Regions from separate parts of the Variovorax sp. RA8 genome, predicted to be linked through region 2. Evidence: predicted binding sites of a transcription regulator. Region 2 holds the regulator's gene; each other region holds the start of a gene.
What was found. Region 2 encodes FNR, which switches genes on or off when oxygen is low (the NO sensors DNR and NnrR bind a similar motif). Its sites were predicted from a motif close to TTGATNNNNATCAA; they were not measured.
Positions count from the first base shown of each region.

Region 1: the regulator FNR is predicted to act here: its motif matches at 1,472-1,485, upstream of E5P3_RS11935 (universal stress protein).
Region 3: the regulator FNR is predicted to act here: its motif matches at 1,611-1,624, upstream of E5P3_RS12080 (universal stress protein).

Region 1 is NZ_LR594662.1:2,514,668-2,519,196, reverse strand. It holds gene E5P3_RS11950 (cytochrome c) at 1-352, opposite strand, end outside; gene E5P3_RS11945 (YgaP family membrane protein) at 527-718, shown strand; gene E5P3_RS11940 (flavodoxin family protein) at 914-1,441, shown strand; gene E5P3_RS11935 (universal stress protein) at 1,559-2,392, shown strand; gene E5P3_RS11930 (MBL fold metallo-hydrolase) at 2,478-3,380, shown strand; gene E5P3_RS11925 (hypothetical protein) at 3,610-3,819, shown strand; gene E5P3_RS11920 (hypothetical protein) at 4,004-4,529, shown strand, end outside.
Region 2 is NZ_LR594662.1:1,389,552-1,394,080, forward strand. It holds gene ccoG (cytochrome c oxidase accessory protein CcoG) at 1-1,376, shown strand, start outside; gene E5P3_RS06660 (FixH family protein) at 1,409-1,669, shown strand; gene E5P3_RS06665 (hypothetical protein) at 1,675-1,920, shown strand; gene fnr (fumarate/nitrate reduction transcriptional regulator Fnr) at 1,901-2,617, opposite strand; gene hemN (oxygen-independent coproporphyrinogen III oxidase) at 2,738-4,156, shown strand; gene E5P3_RS06680 (sulfite exporter TauE/SafE family protein) at 4,159-4,529, shown strand, end outside.
Region 3 is NZ_LR594662.1:2,546,333-2,550,861, reverse strand. It holds gene E5P3_RS12085 (type IV pili methyl-accepting chemotaxis transducer N-terminal domain-containing protein) at 1-1,546, opposite strand, end outside; gene E5P3_RS12080 (universal stress protein) at 1,683-2,126, shown strand; gene E5P3_RS12075 (adenosylcobalamin-dependent ribonucleoside-diphosphate reductase) at 2,220-4,529, shown strand, end outside.

The DNA.
Region 1 (4,529 bases), 1.1 Mb from region 2:
CCTGGCTTTGGCTTCGGCCTTCCCAGCGTGACGCAAATCCGCCCAAGCCCGCCGGCGTGGTTGCTGGCGGAAATCGGTAGAACTCGTCGTTGAGATATCTCGCGACTTCGGCCACGTCATCGTCGTTCCAACCCAGCGCTGCGTCCGTTTGCCAGCGCCAGACCTGAGCCCTGAGGCTGGTCCAGTCGGTGACGAGCTTTCTCTCTCGCCAATGAACCTGCGCGGTATGGCACGCGATGCAGTGCGTGGAATACAGCAGCTCGCCGCGAGACTGTGCCAGGACCGGGAGGGACAGGGAGGCACCCAGCAACATGGCTGTCGTGACGCCCGCAAGAATCAGTTCGCGTGCCATGTGAGTTTCTCCTGCAGCATGTGGTGACGATGCTAGGCACAGCATCTGCTGTGACGGTTGACCTGCATCAAGCTTTCCTGCACGCCGCATCGGCACCAAAGCTTGATCTACCGCAATAGCGCCACACGCGCCAGAAAGCACCATGCGGGTATTCAATGCCGAAAGGAATCCAACATGATGCGCAACGTGGGAACCATCGACAGGGTGATCCGCGTCACCATGGGCGCCGTGCTCTGCGCGCTGGCCCTGGCGAGTGTGATCGGCCCCTGGGGCTATCTCGGCCTCATCCTGTTGCTGACCGGGGTCTTCGGCAAGTGCCCTGCCTATACGCTCTTCGGCGTCAGCACTTGTCCGTCGCATGGGTGAGGGCGCCGTGCAGAGGCTTCGGATCATCGCGGCATCGCTGGCGCTGCTGGGCGCCGCGGTGCTTTGGCTCGGTTTCAAGGCGTTGATCCTCTGGGTGACCCGAGACTGACCAAGGAGCCAGGCGGTTGATCGAGCGCAAGGTTCGCTCGCCCGCGCCGCTCTACCATTTTCATGTCGCACCGATGGAGGAACTCAATGAGCAAGGTCCTTGTGGTCGTCTATTCGCACACCGGCACCTCCCGTCGGCTCTCGGAGCAGCTGTGCAACCAGCTGGGCTGGCAGCTGGCCGAGATCGTCGAGGAACGGCCGCGCCGGGGCATCCCGGGCATCTGGCGATGCGTGCTGGATTCACTTTTGCAACGGCGTCCGGCCATCCGCTACGACGGACCGTTTCCAAAAAACTTCGACGCGGTCGTCCTGGTGTCGCCGATCTGGCTCGGCCGGCTGGCAGGACCGATGCGCAGCTTCGTCACCCGACGGCGGGACCATCTGCCTGACGTCGCGGTGATCTCGGTCGCCGGAGGCACCGGCGAGTTTGGGGCGGCCGCCGAAATCGCCGATCTCGTCGGCGAAGCGCCCATCTTGAGTACGACATTCACTGCGCGAGAGATCAACGACGGGACATGCGCCGGCCGGCTCCAGTTCTTCGGCGCGGCGCTCAACGGCGCCGAGGCGACTCATGCCGCCGCGCGACGACCCGCGCACTCGCCGAAGATGGCTTGATGCATGTCAAGACGCGCATGCACGCACCTCTTGATCCAGCGCAACGCGACAGCAGCGATCGGCTCCTACAGTGAATGGATGCTTCAACCAGATTCGGTCCCGCGCCACCAGATCGTCATGACGCCCATCCGTTCGATCCTGGTGCACCTCGACGGCAGTACGCATGCCGAGGCGAGGCTGCGATTCGCGCACCATCTGGCGCGACGGCATGACGCCGTCCTCACTGCCCTGTTCGCGGTGGCACCCCAGTACTTGCCGCTGCTCCCTCTCAAGGGGGACACGCTGGCGAGCCGCATGGCCGGGCGGATCGATCCGGGTCATCGCGCCCACGCGTACGAGCTTGTCCTGCGAGCGCGTACATGGGGTGATGTCGCAGTCGATTGGTTGGAGCTGCAAGGAGAGCCGGTCATCCCGAGCTTCGCACGCCGCGCACTGTCGGCGGATCTCCTGGTGCTCGGCCAGCGCGACCCCAGGGATGCCGTCGGCTTCGACGTGCCCGGCGATCTCACGGAGGCGGTGATCATCGGCGGCGGCCGCCCCGCGCTCGTTGTTCCCTTCGCAGGTGCCGCGACGCCGGCACCGAAAACGGTCCTGGTGGCGTGGAAATCGACGCCCGAATGTGCCCATGCATTGACCGCTTCCCTGCCTTTTCTTCGCGCTGCGAGCCAGGTCCATCTGGTCTGTGCGAGCGACAACGTCGACGAGGCATTCCCGGCGCCCGTGGAACTGATCCCGTACCTCCATCTGCATGGCATCGATCACGTCCACGAGCACCGGCGGCTCGACGACAGCGGCGCCGGCCGGGCCATCCTGTCGCTGGCCTCCGAGACCGCCGCCGACCTGATCGTGATGGGGTGCTACGGGCACACGCGGGCACGCGAGCTTGTGCTTGGGGGCGCATCGCGTGCCGTCCTCGATTCGATGTGCGTACCGGTGCTCATGGCGCATTGAAGCTTTGGGCCGGACTCGCCATGCCGACGACCAGGCCGGCGTGCCGCGAAGCGAAAGCAATCATGACGCACTTACGGAGGACTCCATGACGGCCCGAACGACGACCCAAGGCTTCTTCGATCCTCATACGTGGACCGTCTCCTATGTCGTCTGGGACCATGCGACGCGGCGAGCCGCGATCATCGACCCGGTGCTGGACTACGACTTCAAGTCCGGGCACACGAGCACGGCCGGCGCCGACCGGCTGTTGGCCTATGTCCGGGACATGGGCCTGCAGGTCGACTGGATTCTGGAAACCCATGCGCACGCCGACCATCTGTCCGGCGCACGCCACATCCAGTCGCAGGTCGGCGGCCTCATCGCCATCGGCGAGAACATCCGCACCGTCCAGGCGACCTTCAGGAAACTCTACAACTTCGAGCGCAGTTTCCTGCCGGACGGGAGCCAGTTCGACCACCTCTTCACGGACGGCGAGACCTTCAAGATTGGCCAGGTGGAGGCCACTGCAATGCTGGTGCCAGGCCACACTCCGGCGGACATGGCCTACCTGGTGGACGGCTGCGTCTTCGTCGGCGATACGCTCTTCATGCCCGACGTCGGCAGCGCACGTGCGGATTTCCCCGGCGGCGACGCCCGCCAGCTCTACGCCTCGATGCGCAGACTGCTGGACCTGCCGCCCGAGACCACGATGTACGTCTGCCACGACTACCCACCTGCATCTCGACAGCCGCGTTGGCAGACCACCGTCGCCGAGCAGCGAGCCGGCAACATTCATGTGCGCGACGGCATCGGCGAGGACGCCTTCGTCGCAATGCGCACGGCTCGTGACGCCACGCTCGATGTTCCGACGCTCATCCTGCCGTCGATTCAGGTGAACGTGCGCGGCGGGCAGCTCCCGCCCCCGGACGACAACGGCGTCGCCTACCTTCGCATTCCGCTGAATGCGCTTCCCGTTCATCCTCGGCTCGACGCAAGGCAAGCCGCCTGAGCCAGGCCCAGGACCTGCCTGTCCGGTGTCGCGTACAAGTGTGTGGCCTCAGGCCGGCCCAGTCGGACCGGTCACGATGCTCCGTTCCCAGGATGACACAAAGCGTTGACAGACTGTTCCTTTTCGGTGCCGGGCGTTGACCGAGCTGCAAAGCGCAGCGCCTACATTGAGATGGCGTCCCGGCAGAGTCTCGATTCCACCAGGCTCCGGGGCGTACGAGGAGACGGTCATGAACTCATCGCATGCATCCACCGGCTGGGAACTCCGCTTCGACGCCTTGTTCGCGGGCCGCCGCGGATTCGTCTTTCCCTGCACCGTAGAGGGTCACGTGAACATGGACGCGCTGAGCGAGCGATCGCTCAACAACTACCTGTATGCCCGCGCGATGATGGGGCGGGAGGTGACGTGGCCCAGCGTGTACCCGAGCCGGCCGCATTGAAACCGCCTGCTGAGTGCCGCCCCCTGGTGGCAGGGCGCGGCGCCCGCAGCTGCCGCGGGCGCCTCGGCAGCTCGTTGGTCTCCTTTGCGTTGGCGCAAGCCTTGCCCCTCCGTTGCATCGCATGCTGAGCGCTCCCACCCACCTCATCCAAGGTACGCACATGAAACCCACCACCATGCTGGTCATGCTCGCGATGGCGTTCAGCTCAGCAACATTTGCCGCGGATTACACCCAACCTGGACAGCTGAGTCCGCCGCCCGGCCCTGTGAAGAAGCCCAGAGATGCCGCAAACAAGGCCGCACGCGAGGCGGAAGCCGCTGCGCGCCGGGCGGCCGACGACGCCAAGGCGGCCTTGCAAAGGAGCGAAGCCACCGCAGGCAAGGTCTCCAAAGCTTTCGCCGAGGCCATCCGGCGAGCGGCGCGCAAGGCTGCGGAATCCGCGCGCCGCTTCGAGGAGAAGGCTTCTGCATCGGCAAGCAAGGCGGGCGACGCGAGCCGCGAAGCCGCTCGCGCCGCTGCGCAGGCGAGCAGCAAGTCCGCGGCCGCCGCCCGTGAGGCACTCGCCCAGGCGGAGGACGCGTCCAGGCGAGCCGTGTCATCGAGCAAGGAAGAAGCCGAGAAGGCGGCCGCAGCGACCCGTGAAGCGCTCAGGAAGGCGGAGGAAGCGACACGTGCCGCGGCAAGCGCTGCCAAGGAGGCTGCGCTGCGGC
Region 2 (4,529 bases):
AGAAGGATGGTGGACTCTTCGTCGCGCACCAGAAGGTGTACCCCCGTACGGTGAGCGGCATCTTCGCGCGCTGGCGCTGGGCGATGGTGTTCCTCACGCAGCTCGTCTTCTATGGCCTGCCCTGGATCGAGTGGGGGCAGCGCCAGGCAGTGCTGTTCGACCTGGGCGCGCGACGCTTCTACATCCTCGGGCTGGTGCTGTACCCGCAGGACCTCATCTACCTGACCGGGTTGCTGGTGATCTCGGCGCTCTCGCTCTTCCTCTTTACCGCGGTGGCGGGGCGGCTGTGGTGCGGCTACGCCTGCCCGCAAACGGTCTACTCCGAGATCTTCATGTGGGTCGAGCAGAAGATCGAAGGCAACCGCATCGCCCGCATGCGCCTGGATGAGGGCGACTTCTCGCTCGAGAAGCTGGTCAAGAAGTGGTTCAAGCACATCGTGTGGCTCGGCATTGCGCTGTGGACCGGCTTCACCTTCGTCGGGTACTTCACGCCGATCCGGGAGCTGGGCCTGGAATTCCTGCAGACCCGCATGAGCTCGTGGGAAGTGTTCTGGGTCTTCTTCTACGGCTTTGCGACCTACGGCAACGCGGGCTTCATGCGCGAGCAGGTCTGCATGTACATGTGTCCCTACGCACGCTTCCAGAGCGCCATGTTCGACCGGGATACGCTCATCGTGAGCTACGACAACGAGAGGGGCGAGCCACGCGGCGTGCATGCCAAGGGCAGCAACGCGCGCGCACAGGGCCTTGGCGACTGCATCGACTGTTCATTGTGCGTGCAGGTCTGTCCGACCGGGATCGACATCCGCAAGGGGCTGCAGTACGAGTGCATCGGCTGCGGGCTGTGCGTGGATGCCTGCAACACCGTGATGGACAAGATGAAGACACCACGCGGGTTGATCCGCTATGCGACCCAGAACGGCATGGCCGGCCATTGGACGCCCAGGCAGGTGCTGCGCCGCGTGCTGCGCCCGCGGGTGCTGATCTACACCGGCCTGCTTGCCGCACTGACGATCGGTCTGCTGGCGAGCCTGGTGGCCCGCACGCCGCTGAAGGTCGATGTGGTGCGGGACCGGGCATCGCTCGCGCGCATCGCCGAGGGCGGCCAGCTCGAGAACGTCTACCGCCTGCAGATCATGAACGCGACCGAGCAGCCGCAGCGCTACCGCATCGAAGCCAGGGGCCTCGAAGGTCTCAGCGTATCGCCGGCCGAGCCGCTCGAGGTCGGTCCTGCGCAGTCGCGCTGGGTCGCGGTACGCCTGCAGGTTCCGTACGGCAGCGCCGCCGCAGGGTCCCACGTCGTCCATCTCGACGTGCGCTCCGTCGAGGGCAGCGCGCAGGTGTCGGAGAAGGCCACCTTCATGGTGCCCCGTTGAGTTCCAAAGGAGACGAGATGGACGATTGCGCGATGACTGCTCCGAAGAGCGAACCCTGGTGGCAGTTCCCGCTGCTGTGGATGGTGATAGCCGGGCCCGCCGTGGTCATCGTCGCCAGCTTCGTGACGCTCTGGCTCGCGCTGCGCACGCCCGATCCGGTGGTGGCGCCGGACTACTACCGCCGGGGTGCCGAGATCAACAAGGAGCTCGCCGCCAAGAACCTGATGCCTGCGCTGGCAGGGCGCAACCATGCGGCCACGCCGGACGCGGATCTGCCCGCACCGAGGCGTTGAAGATCATGAAGTCCCACGACTGGATGTCGATCCTCTGGCCGGCCTTCCTGCTGGCGAGCGTTGCCGAACTGCTGGTTTTCGCGCTGGTCGACCCCAGCGACCTCCATTGGGGCGGCGAGGATATCGGCTTGTCCCGGCAGGCTGTCTATGCGGCCGGCTTCTTCATCTTCTGGGTGCTGGCGACCGGCTCGAGCGCGCTCACGCTGCTGCTCACCAAGCGCGCGGACGAGCTCAACCGCCCGGCGGATTGACGATGCGCTGCAGTGCATCGGCGTCGACGATGCGCAGCTTGCGCTTCTCCACCTCGACGATGCCGTCTTCCATGAACTTCGACAGCGTCCGGCTCACCGTCTCGAGCGTGAGCCCGATGTAGCTGCCGATCTCCTCGCGCGTCATGCGAAGTACGAACTCGGACCGGGAGAATCCGCGCGCGTGCAGCCGCTGGACAAGGTTCAGGAGAAAGACCGCGAGGCGTTCCTCGGCCCGCATGCTGCCCAGGAGCAGCATCACGCCGTGCTCGCGCACGATCTCGCGGCTCATGATCTGGTGCACGTGGCGCTGCAGGGAGGGAACCTCGCGCGAGAGCTGCTCGATGCGATGGAAGGGCATCACGCAGACTTCGGCATCCTCGAGCGCGATCGCGTCGCAGGTGTGCTGGTTGTTGACGATGCCGTCCAGCCCGATGATCTCGCCGGCCATCTGGAAGCCGGTGACCTGGTCGCGGCCATCCTCGGTCGCCACGCGGGTCTTGAAGACGCCGGTGCGAATCGCGTAGAGCGAGGTGAAGGGCTCGCCGTTGCGAAAAAGTGCCTCGCGGCGCCGGACCTTGCGCCGCGTGGCCACGATCTCGTCGATGCGCTTCAGTTCGCTCGGCTCCAGGCCCGCAGGCATGCAGAGCTCGCGCAGGTTGCAGCTCGAGCAGGCGACCTTGATGTGTTCGGCTTTCATTGATGGCGTCGGGGTTCGCAGCGATTCTCAGGCGCCGCGCACAGCCGAGGCTTGATGCACATCAAGGATGACGGGGCGGCCTGCCTGCATAGTGGGCCGGTGCCTCCCATATCTACCGCAATGAACTCATCCCTTGCCGCCGCGCCTGCCGGTTCATCGCTCGTCCTGCCGTCGGCGGGTCTGCTGCGGCGTTTCGACGTGCCAGGGCCGCGCTATACGTCCTATCCCACGGCGGACCGTTTCGTCGAGGCGTTCACGGCCGACGACTACGCCCAGACGCTGCGGCAGCGCAGCGAGCTCGGCGCGCATGGCCGGCCGCTTTCTGTGTACGTGCACATTCCGTTCTGTGAATCGCTTTGCTACTACTGTGCCTGCAACAAGATCGTCACCCGGCACAAGAGCCGCGGGCGCGAGTACCTCGGCTATCTGGCGCGCGAGGTGGCGCTGCAGGCCGCGCAGCTCGGCCGCGGCGCGGTTGTCACCCAGCTGCACCTGGGGGGCGGCACGCCGACCTTCCTGCACGACGGGGGTTTGCGCGAGCTGCTGTCCATGCTCGGGGACGCGTTCACGTTGCCGCCGGAGCGCGAGCAGTCGATCGAGATCGATCCACGCACGGTCGATGGCCATCGACTCGCGAGCCTGGCCGAGATGGGTTTCGATCGCCTGAGTTTCGGCGTTCAGGACTTCGACCCCGACGTGCAGAAGGCCGTGCACCGCATCCAGCCGGCAGGGCAGGTGTTCGACCTGGTGGCGAGCGCACGCGGACTCGGCTTCGGGTCGATCAACATCGACCTCATCTACGGGCTGCCGCGCCAGAGCACCGGATCCTTCGACCGCACGCTGGCGCAGGTCTGCGAGCTGCGGCCCGACCGCATCGCCCTCTACGCCTATGCACATCTGCCGGCGCGCTTCAAGCCGCAGCGACGCATCGCCGCCGACGAACTCCCCGACGCCAGGACCAAGGTGGAGATGCTGTCGCGTTCGATCGCCACGCTCACCGCGGCCGGTTACGTCTACATCGGCATGGACCACTTCGCCTTGCCCGAAGACCCGCTCGCAATCGCCAAGCGGCAGGGACGCCTGCACCGGAACTTCCAGGGCTACAGCACCCAGCCCGAGTGTGATCTCGTGGCGCTGGGCGTGTCGGCCATCGGCCGGGTCGGCGCCACCTACAGCCAGAACGCCAAGACGCTGGAGGAGTACTACGACCTCCTGGACCAGGGTCGCCTGCCGGTCGTGCGCGGCCTGGCGCTCACGCGCGACGACGTCCTGAGGCGCGCGGTGATCATGGCGCTGATGTGCCAGGGGCATGTGGACTATGAATCGATCGGACTGGCCCACCTGGTCGACTTCAAGCGCTATTTCGCCAGCGAGCTCGTGGCGCTCGCGCCGCTCGCGGCGCAGGGCCTCGTGCACCTGCGCGACCATGAGATCGAGGTCACGCCGATGGGCTGGTTCTTCGTGCGCGCCGTCGCGATGGTCTTCGATCGCTATCTGCAGGCCGACCGCAACCGAACGCGCTTCTCGCGCATTGTCTGACCATGCAGGCTGCGCTGGCCAGCACCGCGCTCCTGATGGGATTGGTCGGCGGGCCGCATTGCGTCGCCATGTGCAGTGCCGCATGCTCCGGCGTGATCCGGATCGTGCGCGCGCCTGCGCAGGGGGGCGCGGCGACGCTCGCGGGGAGGCCACCGGCTGTCTCCGCGTCCGTCGCTTTTCATGCGGGCCGGATCGCAGGCTATGCGGCCGGTGGCGCGCTGGCTGCGGCGGCGATGCAGAGCCTGGCATTTGCGAGCGAACAGGTCGCCGCGCTGCGTCCTGCATGGGTGCTGCTGCACGTGCTCGTGCTGGCCTGGGGGTTGGCGCTCGCAGCGCTCGGGCGGCAGCCGGTCTGGGCGCACCGCATCGGGCG
Region 3 (4,529 bases), 1.2 Mb from region 2:
TGAGGCCGCTCTGGTGCTCGAACTTTCGCAGCGTCGTCAGGAGCGCCGGCTCGATGTCCTCGCCGTTGGCCCGCGTGCGGAAATGCATCAGCAGCTCGCGCACATCGCCATAGCTCTCGCGCACGCCGATGTCGATCTCCCCCAGCACATGCTGAACCTGTGTGCCGTCGCCGGCGGCGAGCGCGTCTCGCATGAGCTGCACCTGGATCTTCAAGAATGCGAGCGATTGGGCGATCGAGTCGTGCAGCTCGCGCGCCAGGAGGCCTCGTTCCTGCGAGATCGCGGCCTCGAGCCCCAGCGAGTTCAACCGAAGGTTCTCCATGGCACCCGCGAGGTGGACCGTGAGCGATTCCAGCAGCGAGCGCTCCGCCTCGGAGATCGTGATCCGGGCGTGGAAAAACAGGTCCACCTCGCCCATCAGCCGCTCATGCAGGCGGATCGGTATCGAGACCACGGTCTCGAAGCCGGCCTGCGCGCAATGCAGCATCCGAACGGGCTGCGTGGTGCGGATCTGAATCACGCGCGCGCCCGACGACGCGGGAGTGGAGCCGCAATGGCAGTCACCGGCGGCCACGCAATGCTCGGCGTCCTGCATCACCTGCGGCAAGCCCTGCGAGGCCAGCATCAGGTAGCGGCGGTTGGCCTCGTCCGACCAGCGCAGGGCGACGCCGTCCGCATGGGCGATGCGGGCGATGCTCTCGGTGAATCCGCGGGCGAGTTCGTCGAGTGTCGCGGCCTTGGCGACCAGCGTCGTGATCTCGTAGAGGCATTCCAGGCGGCCGCGCTCTTCCTCCAGCTGCGCCGTCTTCTCCTGCACTCTGCTCTCCAGGCCCCGGTACATGGACTGCAACTGCTCGGCCATGTCGTTGAATCCCTCCGCCAGGGTCGCGAATTCGTCCGTGCTCGTGCGCGCGACCCGGGCGCCGAGGTCGCCGCCCTGGAGCCGATGAATCGCCTGCTTGAGCAAGCTCAGCGGCTCCAGGACGAACCGGTAGCCGGTATGGACCAGCACGGCCGCGCCGATCAGCGCGATGCCCATCATCGCGACCTGCAGCAGATGCATGACGGCGGTCCACCGGGACAGATGGTCTTCGATGCCTGCGACGAATGCATCGATGCCCGACGTGAACGCGGCCGCTTCCGTGCCGAGGTCGGTACTGATGGAGGCGCCGGGCGGCGCCGGATCGGCCAGGCGGCCGCGGAAGGCGGCCCAGTCGCGTTCGACCACGGCGAAGCGCTCGCGACTGGCGCCGCCCCAGGGCACGGCGAGCGGCCGCTCGACGTCGCCGCTGCGCAGCAGCTGGAGGCTGCGCTCGAACTCTGCCACTTGCCTGGACAACGCCTGCACGTCCTGCGCGCTGGCCGACAGCACGATCTGATAAGTACGCATGCGCATGCGCCCCGCCTCGTTGACGGCAGCGGCGCCACCCTCGATCTGCCACGACATGTAGACGAGCGTGGCAATGGCACACAGGGCGGCCAGCAGAAACGGCATGGCGACCAAGGCCAGCTTGGCGCCAAGAGTCCATTGCCTGGATTTCATCATCGAACGCCACCAACCAGTCTTTGCGTTTGCTTGCCGCATTCTCCATCCGGATCGACGTCCTTGGTTGATCCATATCAATCAGCGAAAAGCCCTGCCGGCCTACGCTCGGGGCATTCAACGTCGCAGGAGACTGATCATGTTCAAGCGCATTCTCGTCGCCACCGATGGCTCCCCATTGGCGGAGAAAGCCGTGTCGAAGGCCATCGACCTGGCCACGGAACACAAGGCCGAGCTGACCGCCTTCACCGTGGTGCGGCGGCAGGTCAAGAGCCACATGGATGGGGCCCTCGGCTTCGAATCCGAGGAGATGGACCGCATCGAGGGCCGGCGCGCCGAGCAGGCCAGGACCATGCTCGACGAGGTCGAGAAACGCGCCCAGGCTTGTGGCGTCCGGGTCAATTCGGCGATCGTCAGATCGAGCCGCGTGGCCGAATCCATCGTGGATGCAGCCGGCAAGTACGGCAGCGATCTCATCGTGATGGCCACGCACGGACGCACCGGGCTGACGAGCGCCTTCCTGGGCAGCCAGACCGCGCAGGTCCTCGCGCATTCCGACGTGCCGGTGCTCGTGCTGCGCTGATGGTCCGGCGTGGTCTCCTCCGAAGTGCTGGAATCGCCGCCAGCGAACGATCCGCAAGCGCGCTCGTTTCTCCCGGATCGTCCAGGCCACCACATGAAGCGCGATGACGCCGTCTTGGACTCGCCGCTGCCCGTGCAGCCCATCAGCCGCGACGTGCTGCTGGAAAAATACCTCAAGCCTGGCGAGAAGGACACCGAGGATCTCTTTGCGCGCGTCGCGCGAGCGTTGGCGTCGGTGGAGGCCAAGGGCGATCGCGAGCAATGGGAGGCGCGATTCCTCGCCAACCTGCAGGCCGGGGCGATCGGGGCCGGGCGCATCATGAGCGCCGCCGGCACCGGAGTGGACGCCACGCTGATCAATTGCTTCGTGCAGCCGGTAGGCGATTGCATCCAGGGCCGGGACAACGCAGGCTATGCCGGCATCTACGAGGCGCTGCGCGAGGCGGCGGAAACCATGCGCCGCGGCGGCGGGGTCGGCTATGACTTCTCCCGCATCCGGCCGCGCGGCGCGCAGGTGCATGCCACCGCCTCGCTGGCCTCCGGTCCGTGCAGCTACATCGACGTGTTCGACCGGTCCTGCTCGACCGTCGAGAGCGCCGGCGCGCGCCGTGGCGCGCAGATGGGCGTGCTGCGCATCGACCACCCCGACGTGCTGGATTTCATCACCGCCAAGCGCACGCCGGGGCGCTGGAACAACTTCAACGTGTCCATCGCGGTAGGCGACGACTTCATGCGCGCGTTGGCGGCCGACGAGGAATGGGCGCTGGCGCACCGCGCCAGGCCGGGAGCCGAGCTGATCGCGCGAGGTGCGACGCAGGCCCCGGACGGCAACTGGATCTATCGGCGCCTGCCCGCGCGGGAGCTCTGGGACACGGTCATGCGATCGGCCTATGACTTCGCCGAACCGGGCATCCTGTTCACGGATGCCATCAACACCGACAACAACCTGCGCTACTGCGAACACATCGAGGCGACCAATCCATGCGGCGAGCAGCCGCTGCCGCCTTACGGTTGCTGCGACCTCGGTCCGATCATCCTGCCGCGCTTCGTCCGCCACCCGTTCGGGGTTGGTGGCGAGGCGCAGTTCGATTTCCAGCATTTCAGCGACAGCGTCGCAGTGCAGGTCCGGGCACTCGACAACGTGCTGGACCTCACGTTCTGGCCGCTGCCGCAGCAGCGCGCGGAGGCGATGGCCAAACGCCGCATCGGCGTGGGCTTCACGGGCCTGGGCGACACGCTGGCCATGCTGTGCCTGCGCTATGACCAGCCGGAGGGCCGGGCCATGGCCGTGCGCATCGCGCGCAGCCTGCGTGACGCCGCCTACATGGCGTCGGTGGGCCTGGCGCGCGAGAAAGGCCCCTTCCCTCTTTTCGAGGCGGAGCGCTATCTGGCGCGAGGCACTTTCGCCAGCCGCCTGGACCAGGCATTGCAGGAGCAGATCCGCATGCATGGCATCCGCAACAGCCACCTGGTCTCCATTGCGCCGACCGGCACCGTGAGCCTGGCGTTTGCGGACAACGCCTCGAACGGCATCGAGCCGGCGTTCTCGTGGACCTACCGCCGCAAGAAGCGCGAAGCCGACGGCAGCATCTCGGAGTACGAGGTGGAAGACCATGCCTGGCGGCTGTACCGCGCCCTGGGGGGCGACACCGAGGCATTGCCGTCCTGCTTCGTCTCGGCCCTGTCGATGCCGGCGGCCGGCCATCTGGCGATGATGGAAGCAGTCCAGCCCTTCGTCGATACCGCCATCTCCAAGACGGTGAACGTGCCGGCCGACTGTCCGTACGAGGAGTTCAAGGAACTCTACCTGCACGCCTGGACAGCCAGGCTGAAGGGACTCGCCACCTACCGGCCCAACAGCATCCTCGGGTCGGTGCTGGAGGCCGCGCCGGCAGCGAAGCAGGATCTGCCCACGCGCGCCGTCCACGCCGCAGCCGACCCGATGCGCGCGATGATCGCCAGCCGCCCGACGGGTGCGTTAAACGCCAGCGCCGAGAAGATCGAGTACTGGACGCAGCAGGGACGGCAGACGCTCTACCTCGTGGTGTCGTTCCTGCCGCTGCCCGACGGGCGGGAGCGGGCCATCGAATTCTTCATGCCCGTGGGCCAGAGCGGCGAATCACAGCAATGGATCACCGCGAGCATGCGGCTGCTGTCGCTGGCCGCACGCGGCGGCTTTCTCGAACGTGCGCTCGCAGACATGCGCAAGGTGGCCTGGGACCGCGGCCCCGTGCGCCTGGGCACCCACGCGAAGGCCGATGGCACCCGCGTGCCCATGTGGCACGACTCCGAGGTCGGCGCCATTGCGTACGCGATCCAGCAGCTGATCGCAAAGCGAAGCGGCGCGCTGCCAGCCACATCGGAGGCCTCGGCATCGGCGGCATCCGCAGCGCCCTCCTTGATG